3 linked regions of the Blastochloris tepida genome follow. The protein of the gene in region 3 binds, or shares a complex with, the protein of the main gene of each other region. Links are inferred from orthologs where the notes say so. Each region holds a gene or a part of one and is shown on either strand. Other genes may lie near its edges.

Region 1 (3,146 bases), 670 kb from region 3 along the record:
ATCCGGCGGCGACGGCGCGCCGCAGATCAAGTCGGCGCCGGTGACCATCACCAAATCGCGGCCGGGCTCGCGCGTCTATGGCGGCGCCGGAGCCAAGGCCGAACTGACGTGAGGTGGTCCATATGACCGACACCCGCACCATTCGCATCGAAGCGCTGCGCTTCAATCCCGAAACCGATTCCGCGCCGCGCCTGCAGCGCTACGACGTGCCGTTCACGCCCGACATGTCGGTGCTGCAGGGGCTGCAATACATCAAGGACCATCTCGACGGCTCGCTCACCTTCCGCTGGTCGTGCCGCATGGCGGTGTGCGGCTCGTGCGGCATGATGATCAATGGCCGTCCGCATCTGTCGTGCGAGACGTTTCTGCGCGACCTCTATCCCGGCCCGGTGCGGGTGGAGCCGCTCGACCATTTCCCGGTCCAGCGCGATCTCGCCATCGATCAGGCGGGCTTTCTCGACAAGCTGGCGGCGATCAAGCCCTATATCGTATCGGCGAAAGACAAGCCGCTCAGCGAGGGGCCGAGCCGCCAGACCCCGGCGCAGCTCGACGCCTATTACCAGTACTCGCAGTGCATCAACTGCCTTCTGTGCTACGCCGCCTGCCCGCAATTCGGCCTGAACCCGGACTTCATCGGCCCGGCGGCGCTGTCGCTCCTGCACCGCTACAATCTCGATTCGCGCGACATCGGCTGGTCGGTGCGCGCCGACGTGGCCAATGCCGAGGTCGGGGTGTGGGAGTGCACGGTCGTCGGCTACTGCTCCGAGGTCTGCCCCAAGGGGGTTGACCCCATGCATGCCGTCAATGAGAACAAGGTCAATTCGGCGCTCGATTATCTCGGCGTGAAGCGCCTGCTGGGAGGCCGGTGATGACCGAGGTGAGAACCTACCGCCGCCCCATGCCGGCGGACTGGTGGACCAGGAACCCGTCCTACGTCGTCTACATGCTCCGCGAAGCCTCGGCGGTGTTCTTCTTCGTCTACGCACTGGTGCTGCTGTGGGGGCTCTACACCCTGACGCAGAGCGAAGCCGCCTATGACGGCTGGCGGGCGCTGCTCGCGACCCCGGCGATGATCGCCTTCCACGCGGTGGCGGCGGCGTTCGCGCTGCTGCACACCGTCACCTGGTTCATGGTGCTGCCCAAGACCGCGCCGACGCTGCGCCTCGGCGGCCGGATCGTGCCGGTTGCCGCGGTGGTGGTGGTTGGCGTCGGTGCATCGGCGGCGATCTCGCTGTTCGTCTATGCCTGGGTCGCCGGGCTTCTGCCGCCCGGCCTCGCCGAGGCCGTCCGCAATCTGGTTCCGCCGGGAGGCGCGTCATGAAGCTGAAGCGCTCGCAGGAACCGATCTTCTGGCTGCTGTTCGGCGGCGGCGGCACGCTGGCGGCGCTGGTCGGCGTGGTGCTGATCGTCATCACCGGCATTCTGGTGCCGACCGGCACGCTTCCGCCCGACACCATGAGCTACGCGGCGATGCACGCCTTCGCCGCCACCCTGTTCGGCAAGGTGGCGATCTTCCTGGTGATCTCGCTGCTGCTGTGGCACGGCGTGCACCGCATGGCGGCCACCGCCCACCATGTCGGCCTCGCCAGCGCCCACACCGCGCAGATCGTGCTGCGCGGCTTCGCGGCGCTCGCCACGGCGGCCTGCGCCTATCTGCTGACCGGGCTGTGACACCAACGGCAGCGAAAGCTGGCCGTTGGGACGATACGGTTTCCGGCCGACGGGCGGTCTCTCATCGCGGGATCATGACCCGGTCGCCCGGAAATCGCAGCGGCGGGCGGCGTCGCGCCGCCAGATTGCAACGACTCCCATTATTCGCGCTGTCATAAACGGTTCTTTATCCGCCTGCCGCTAAGCTGGTCCCCAGGTGCGACCCGGTGCGACTGCATCGGATCGGGCTAGAAGCTCTTGAGTTGTCGCATTCTCCTTCGCAAAGCCGCTTCCCACCTTTGCGCAGAATGCTCTGGCTGAATTGCGGTACCGGACAGCATGACGATGGCGGCAATTGCCCGTGAGTCCCTCATCATCGACCTCGAGGACGCGATCATCCGCGGCTCCGCCGGCCGGCGCATCGAGGTGCTGCGACAGATCACCGATCTGTTCTTCGCCGGTGCGGAAGTCTATGACGACGAACAGATCGCGCTGTTCGACGACGTGATCGGCCGGCTGGCCAACGCCATCGAGACGGAGGCGCGCATCGAGCTTGCCTCCCGGCTGGCGCCGGCCGAGAACGCGCCGCCGCGCGTCATCCGCCAGCTTGCGCGCGACGACCTCATCGATGTCGCGGGCCCCGTCCTGTCCCAGTCGCCGCGGCTCACCGACGACGACCTGATCGACATTGCCCGCACCAAGAGCCAGCCGCACCTGCTCGCCATCTCGGAGCGCGAGACCATCTCGCCGCCGGTGACCGACGTGCTGGTGGCGCGCGGCAACCGCGAGGTCATGCACACGGTGGCGGCCAATTCCGGCGCGCGCTTCACCGACAAGGGCCTGTCCTGTCTGGTCGACCGCTCCGATGGCGACGAGTCGCTGCAGATGGCGATCGGCCGGCGCCGCGACCTGCCGCCCCAACTGTTCCGGGCGCTGATCGCCAAGGCCACCCAGGCGGTGCAGAAGCGCCTTCTCGCGATCGCCAATCCGCTCGATGCGCGCGAGGTGCAGCGCGTCCTGGCCTCGGTGGCCGATCGCATCGGCGAAGCGGTGGCGCCGGCCAAGCGCGACTTCACCGCCGCCAAGCGCAATGTCGAGACGCTGGTCTCGCGCAGCGCGCTGAACGAGATCGCGCTGCACAACTTCGCCCGCAATGGCCGGTTCGAGGAGACGCTGGTGGCGCTCGCCGAACTAACCGGCGTGCCCCTGGAGGTCGCCGAGCGGCTGCTGCTCGGCAGCCAGCCGGACCCGGTGCTGATCCTCGGCAAGGCGGCGGGGTTCACCTGGCAGACCGTGCGCGCCATCATCCTGGTGCGGCCGGGGGCGCAGGAGATGCCCCAGGCCGCCCTCGAAAAGGCGCTGTCGCATTTCGAGTGCCTGTCGGTGCAGACTGCGCAGCGGGTGGTGCGCTTCTGGCGGGTCCGCCGCAACACGCTCACCGCGACGGCGGGCTGATACTTCGGGCCTTCGACTTTGATCGAACCTCGTCATGGCCG
Region 2 (3,112 bases), 670 kb from region 3 along the record:
GCCAGCGTCGGCATCCACGGCGCCAACCGGCTGGGCTCGAACTCGCTGGCCGAGATCGTGGTGTTCGGCAAGGTGGCTGGCGAGCGCGCCGCGCAATATGTGCGCTCCGCCCGCCCGGTCAGCCCCGAGCGCACCGCGCGTCTGGCGGAGGCCTCGGCAACGCGTGTCCTGCGCCTGCTCGGCAATGAGCGGGGCGAGCGCCTCGCCGAGATCCGCGATGCGATGATGGATGCCATGGAGGAGGGCGTCGGCCTCTACCGCACCGAAGCCGGGCTCAAGGCGGCATGCCGCACGCTGGCCGATTTGCGCGCGCGCTATCGCCGCGGCATCCGGCTCGACGACAGAAACCGTGCCTTCAACACCGAGTGGCTCGCCGCCATCGAGCTTGGCAGCATGCTGGAGGTCGCCGAGGCGATGGCCCATGCCGCGCTGTGGCGCCGCGAGTCGCGCGGCGCCCATCAGCGGCTCGATGCCACGGCGCGCGACGACCGGCGCTTCCTCGTGCACTCCATCGCCCGATCCGGCGGCGACGGCGCGCCGCAGATCAAGTCGGCGCCGGTGACCATCACCAAATCGCGGCCGGGCTCGCGCGTCTATGGCGGCGCCGGAGCCAAGGCCGAACTGACGTGAGGTGGTCCATATGACCGACACCCGCACCATTCGCATCGAAGCGCTGCGCTTCAATCCCGAAACCGATTCCGCGCCGCGCCTGCAGCGCTACGACGTGCCGTTCACGCCCGACATGTCGGTGCTGCAGGGGCTGCAATACATCAAGGACCATCTCGACGGCTCGCTCACCTTCCGCTGGTCGTGCCGCATGGCGGTGTGCGGCTCGTGCGGCATGATGATCAATGGCCGTCCGCATCTGTCGTGCGAGACGTTTCTGCGCGACCTCTATCCCGGCCCGGTGCGGGTGGAGCCGCTCGACCATTTCCCGGTCCAGCGCGATCTCGCCATCGATCAGGCGGGCTTTCTCGACAAGCTGGCGGCGATCAAGCCCTATATCGTATCGGCGAAAGACAAGCCGCTCAGCGAGGGGCCGAGCCGCCAGACCCCGGCGCAGCTCGACGCCTATTACCAGTACTCGCAGTGCATCAACTGCCTTCTGTGCTACGCCGCCTGCCCGCAATTCGGCCTGAACCCGGACTTCATCGGCCCGGCGGCGCTGTCGCTCCTGCACCGCTACAATCTCGATTCGCGCGACATCGGCTGGTCGGTGCGCGCCGACGTGGCCAATGCCGAGGTCGGGGTGTGGGAGTGCACGGTCGTCGGCTACTGCTCCGAGGTCTGCCCCAAGGGGGTTGACCCCATGCATGCCGTCAATGAGAACAAGGTCAATTCGGCGCTCGATTATCTCGGCGTGAAGCGCCTGCTGGGAGGCCGGTGATGACCGAGGTGAGAACCTACCGCCGCCCCATGCCGGCGGACTGGTGGACCAGGAACCCGTCCTACGTCGTCTACATGCTCCGCGAAGCCTCGGCGGTGTTCTTCTTCGTCTACGCACTGGTGCTGCTGTGGGGGCTCTACACCCTGACGCAGAGCGAAGCCGCCTATGACGGCTGGCGGGCGCTGCTCGCGACCCCGGCGATGATCGCCTTCCACGCGGTGGCGGCGGCGTTCGCGCTGCTGCACACCGTCACCTGGTTCATGGTGCTGCCCAAGACCGCGCCGACGCTGCGCCTCGGCGGCCGGATCGTGCCGGTTGCCGCGGTGGTGGTGGTTGGCGTCGGTGCATCGGCGGCGATCTCGCTGTTCGTCTATGCCTGGGTCGCCGGGCTTCTGCCGCCCGGCCTCGCCGAGGCCGTCCGCAATCTGGTTCCGCCGGGAGGCGCGTCATGAAGCTGAAGCGCTCGCAGGAACCGATCTTCTGGCTGCTGTTCGGCGGCGGCGGCACGCTGGCGGCGCTGGTCGGCGTGGTGCTGATCGTCATCACCGGCATTCTGGTGCCGACCGGCACGCTTCCGCCCGACACCATGAGCTACGCGGCGATGCACGCCTTCGCCGCCACCCTGTTCGGCAAGGTGGCGATCTTCCTGGTGATCTCGCTGCTGCTGTGGCACGGCGTGCACCGCATGGCGGCCACCGCCCACCATGTCGGCCTCGCCAGCGCCCACACCGCGCAGATCGTGCTGCGCGGCTTCGCGGCGCTCGCCACGGCGGCCTGCGCCTATCTGCTGACCGGGCTGTGACACCAACGGCAGCGAAAGCTGGCCGTTGGGACGATACGGTTTCCGGCCGACGGGCGGTCTCTCATCGCGGGATCATGACCCGGTCGCCCGGAAATCGCAGCGGCGGGCGGCGTCGCGCCGCCAGATTGCAACGACTCCCATTATTCGCGCTGTCATAAACGGTTCTTTATCCGCCTGCCGCTAAGCTGGTCCCCAGGTGCGACCCGGTGCGACTGCATCGGATCGGGCTAGAAGCTCTTGAGTTGTCGCATTCTCCTTCGCAAAGCCGCTTCCCACCTTTGCGCAGAATGCTCTGGCTGAATTGCGGTACCGGACAGCATGACGATGGCGGCAATTGCCCGTGAGTCCCTCATCATCGACCTCGAGGACGCGATCATCCGCGGCTCCGCCGGCCGGCGCATCGAGGTGCTGCGACAGATCACCGATCTGTTCTTCGCCGGTGCGGAAGTCTATGACGACGAACAGATCGCGCTGTTCGACGACGTGATCGGCCGGCTGGCCAACGCCATCGAGACGGAGGCGCGCATCGAGCTTGCCTCCCGGCTGGCGCCGGCCGAGAACGCGCCGCCGCGCGTCATCCGCCAGCTTGCGCGCGACGACCTCATCGATGTCGCGGGCCCCGTCCTGTCCCAGTCGCCGCGGCTCACCGACGACGACCTGATCGACATTGCCCGCACCAAGAGCCAGCCGCACCTGCTCGCCATCTCGGAGCGCGAGACCATCTCGCCGCCGGTGACCGACGTGCTGGTGGCGCGCGGCAACCGCGAGGTCATGCACACGGTGGCGGCCAATTCCGGCGCGCGCTTCACCGACAAGGGCCTGTCCTGTCTGGTCGACCGCTCCGATGGCGACGAGTCGCTGCAGATGGCGATCGGCCGGCGCCGCGACCTGCCGCCCCAACTGTTCCGGGCGCTGATCGCCAA
Region 3 (3,151 bases):
GGCACGAGGTGGAGCAGCAGAAGCACAGGATGCACTCATAGAGCCCGTCGAGCTTGGCGCGGTCCTCGTGCGTCTGGATCCATTCCTTCTCGGGCGCCGGCGTCACCGTCTTCAGCCACGGCTCGATCGCCGCGTGCTGGGCGTAGATGCCGGTGAGGTCGGGCACCAGATCCTTCACCACCGGCATGTGCGGCAGCGGATAGATCTTGATGACCCCCTTCACCTCGTCCATGCCCTTGGTGCAGGCGAGCGTGTTGGTGCCGTCGATGTTCATCGCGCAGGAGCCGCAGATGCCTTCGCGGCACGAGCGGCGGAAGGTCAGCGTCGGATCGATCTTGTTCTTGATCCAGATCAGCGCGTCGAGAACCATCGGCCCGCAGTCGTCGCGATCGACGAAATAGGTGTCGATGCGCGGGTTCTGGCCGTCCTCGGGATTCCAGCGATAGACGTGCAGCTCGGTGACGTTGACCGCACCGTGCGGGTGCGGCCACACCTTGCCATTCGTGACCTTGGAGTTCTTCGGCAGCGTGAACTGGACCATCGGTCCCTCGTCTTGAAGTCGTTGCGGACGGCGGCCGCGCGTCAGTAGACGCGCTTTTTCGGTTCGATGTATTCGATGTCGGTGGACAGCGTGTAGGTGTGCACCGGCCGGTAGTCGATGGTCACCGACTTCTTGACCGGGTCGGCCCACAGCAGCGTGTGCTTCATCCAGTTGGCGTCGTCGCGGTCGGGATGATCCTCGCGGGCGTGGGCGCCGCGCGATTCGGTGCGGTTTGCCGCAGCCTCCATCGTCACCGTCGCCTGGGCGATGAGGTTGTCGAACTCCAGCGTCTCGACGAGGTCGGAGTTCCAGATCAGCGAGCGGTCGGAGACCCGGATGTCGTCGGCGGCCTGCCAGACCTGATGGATCAGCGTCTTGCCCTCTTCCAGCACCTCGCCGGTGCGGAACACCGCGCAGTTCGACTGCATCACCTTCTGCATCTCGAGACGCAGCGTGGCGGTCGGCGTCGCGCCGGTGGCGTGGCGCAGGCGGTCGAGCCGGGCCAGCGCCGGCTCATAGGCGTCCTTGGGCAGCGGCGCGTGGCGGGCGCCGCGATCGGTGGTCTCGGCGCAGCGCGCCCCGGCGGCGCGGCCGAACACCACGAGGTCGATCAGCGAGTTGGAGCCCAGCCGGTTGGCGCCGTGCACCGACACGCAGGCGGCCTCGCCGATGGCGAACAGGCCCGGCACCACATGGTCGGGGTTGCCGTCGGTCTTGGTCAGCACCTCGCCGTGATAATTGGTCGGGATGCCGCCCATATTGTAGTGGACGGTCGGGATCACCGGGATCGGCTCGCGCGTGACGTCGACGCCGGCGAAGATCTTGGCGCTCTCCGAGATGCCGGGCAGGCGCTCGGCCAGCACCGCCGGATCGAGATGGTCGAGGTGCAGGAAGATGTGGTCCTTGTTCTTGCCGACGCCGCGGCCCTCGCGGATCTCGATGGTCATCGAGCGCGACACCACGTCGCGCGAGGCCAGATCCTTGGCGGAGGGCGCGTAGCGCTCCATGAAGCGCTCGCCCTCGGAATTGACGAGGTAGCCGCCCTCGCCGCGCGAGCCCTCGGTGATCAGGCAGCCCGAGCCGTAGATGCCGGTCGGGTGGAACTGCACGAACTCCATGTCCTGCAGCGGCAGGCCGGCGCGCAGCACCATGGCGTTGCCGTCGCCGGTGCAGGTGTGGGCGCTGGTGGCCGAGAAATAGGCGCGGCCGTAGCCGCCGGTCGCCAGCACCGTCTTGTGGGCGCGGAAGGCGTGCAGCGTGCCGTCGTCGAGCTTGAGCGCGATCACGCCGCGGCAGGCGCCGCCGTCCATGATCAGGTCGAGCGCGAAATACTCGACGAAGAACTCGGCCCGGTGCTTCAGCGCCGCGCCGTACATGGTGTGCAGCATGGCGTGGCCGGTGCGGTCGGCGGCGGCGCAGGTGCGTTGCGCGATGCCCTTGCCGAAATGCGTGGTCATGCCGCCGAACGGGCGCTGGTAGATCTTGCCGTCCTCGGTGCGCGAGAACGGCACGCCCCAGTGCTCCAGCTCGTAGACGGCGGCCGGGGCGTTCCGCACCATGTACTCGATCGCGTCCTGGTCGCCGAGCCAGTCGGAGCCCTTGACGGTGTCGTACATGTGCCAGCGCCAGTCGTCCTCGCCCATATTGCCGAGCGAGGCGGCGACGCCGCCCTGCGCCGCAACGGTGTGCGAGCGGGTCGGGAACACCTTGGTGACGCAGGCGGTGCGCAGGCCGGCCTCCGAGCAGCCGACCACCGCGCGCAGGCCCGCGCCGCCGGCGCCGACCACCACCACGTCATAGGCGTGCTCGATCACCGGATAGGCCGCGCCGGTGAACGCCGGCGCCGCGGCGCCGTTGGAAGAACCGTTGGTCGACATGGCGCTCAGCCCCCGAAAGCGATCTTGAGAACGGCGAACGCGCCGGTGGCGCCGACCGCATAGCTGAAGAAGGTGTTCAGCATCAGCGCGGCGAACTTGATCGGCTCGGAGTGGACGTAGTCCTCGAGGATCACCTGCATGCCGATCTTCATGTGATGGACGCCGGTGGCGATCACCAGCACCAGCGGAATGGCGAGAAGCGGGTTGGCGATCCACTGCACCACGGTCGCGTGGTCCTTGCCGGCCAGGAACGCCAGCGCGAAGGCCAGGACGAAGGTGAGCGGGATCAGCGCCACGCCGGTGACGCGCTCGGCCCAGAAATGCTCGGTGCCGCGCTTGGCCGAGCCGAGGCCGCGGGCCCGCGCCATCGGCGTGCGAATCGAGGAGTTGGATCCGGACATGGTGGCCTCAGCGCAGGAAATAGGCGGCCGCCCAGACGGCGGCGGTCAGGGCACCGGAGAAGACGAACGAGGCCTGGGTGAGCACTTCGCGCGCCACCGGGCCGAAGCCCCGGCCGAAATCCCAGATGAAGTGGCGGATGCCGCCGGCCATGTGCTGGAACAGCGCCCAGGTGTAGCCGATCAGCACGACCTGGCCGGCCCAGGTGCCGAACGCCCAGTTGACGAGATCGAACCAGGCCGGCGAGGTGGCGGCGGCGACCAGCCAGGCCACCAGCAGCAGCGTGCCGAGATAGAGCGCGGCACCGGTGATGCGGTGCAGGATCGAGCTCATC

What was found.
Region 1: sdhA (region 3) and frdD share a complex: the UniProt entries of both Escherichia coli proteins name them as parts of the enzyme complex. The link is inferred for Blastochloris tepida from one-to-one orthologs.
Region 2: sdhA (region 3) and BLTE_RS12390 share a complex: the UniProt entries of both Escherichia coli proteins name them as parts of the enzyme complex. The link is inferred for Blastochloris tepida from one-to-one orthologs.

The regions. Positions count from the first base shown.
Region 1 is NZ_AP018907.1:2,719,187-2,722,332, reverse strand. The notes cover bases 1-2,994. They hold frdD (fumarate reductase subunit FrdD), read left to right. Parts: upstream 1-1,317; coding sequence 1,318-1,671; downstream 1,672-2,994. Other genes in these bases: BLTE_RS12380 (DUF2336 domain-containing protein), read left to right, coding at 1,996-2,994; BLTE_RS12390 (succinate dehydrogenase/fumarate reductase transmembrane subunit), read left to right, coding at 869-1,321; BLTE_RS12395 (succinate dehydrogenase/fumarate reductase iron-sulfur subunit), read left to right, coding at 123-869; frdA (fumarate reductase (quinol) flavoprotein subunit), read left to right, coding at 1-112. Outside these bases: more of BLTE_RS12380, read left to right, coding at 2,995-3,105. UniProt on the Escherichia coli protein: Two distinct, membrane-bound, FAD-containing enzymes are responsible for the catalysis of fumarate and succinate interconversion; fumarate reductase is used in anaerobic growth, and succinate dehydrogenase is used in aerobic growth.
Region 2 is NZ_AP018907.1:2,719,739-2,722,850, reverse strand. The notes cover bases 153-3,112. They hold BLTE_RS12390 (succinate dehydrogenase/fumarate reductase transmembrane subunit), read left to right. Parts: upstream 153-1,386; coding sequence 1,387-1,839; downstream 1,840-3,112. Other genes in these bases: BLTE_RS12380 (DUF2336 domain-containing protein), read left to right, coding at 2,514-3,112; frdD (fumarate reductase subunit FrdD), read left to right, coding at 1,836-2,189; BLTE_RS12395 (succinate dehydrogenase/fumarate reductase iron-sulfur subunit), read left to right, coding at 641-1,387; frdA (fumarate reductase (quinol) flavoprotein subunit), read left to right, coding at 153-630. Outside these bases: more of frdA, read left to right, coding at 1-152. UniProt on the Escherichia coli protein: Two distinct, membrane-bound, FAD-containing enzymes are responsible for the catalysis of fumarate and succinate interconversion; fumarate reductase is used in anaerobic growth, and succinate dehydrogenase is used in aerobic growth.
Region 3 is NZ_AP018907.1:3,386,547-3,389,697, reverse strand. What follows is about bases 1-2,999. They hold sdhA (succinate dehydrogenase flavoprotein subunit), read right to left. Parts: upstream 2,419-2,999; coding sequence 583-2,418; downstream 1-582. Other genes in these bases: sdhC (succinate dehydrogenase, cytochrome b556 subunit), read right to left, coding at 2,827-2,999; sdhD (succinate dehydrogenase, hydrophobic membrane anchor protein), read right to left, coding at 2,424-2,819; BLTE_RS15375 (succinate dehydrogenase iron-sulfur subunit), read right to left, coding at 1-541. Outside these bases: more of sdhC, read right to left, coding at 3,000-3,151. UniProt on the Escherichia coli protein: Two distinct, membrane-bound, FAD-containing enzymes are responsible for the catalysis of fumarate and succinate interconversion; the fumarate reductase is used in anaerobic growth, and the succinate dehydrogenase is used in aerobic growth.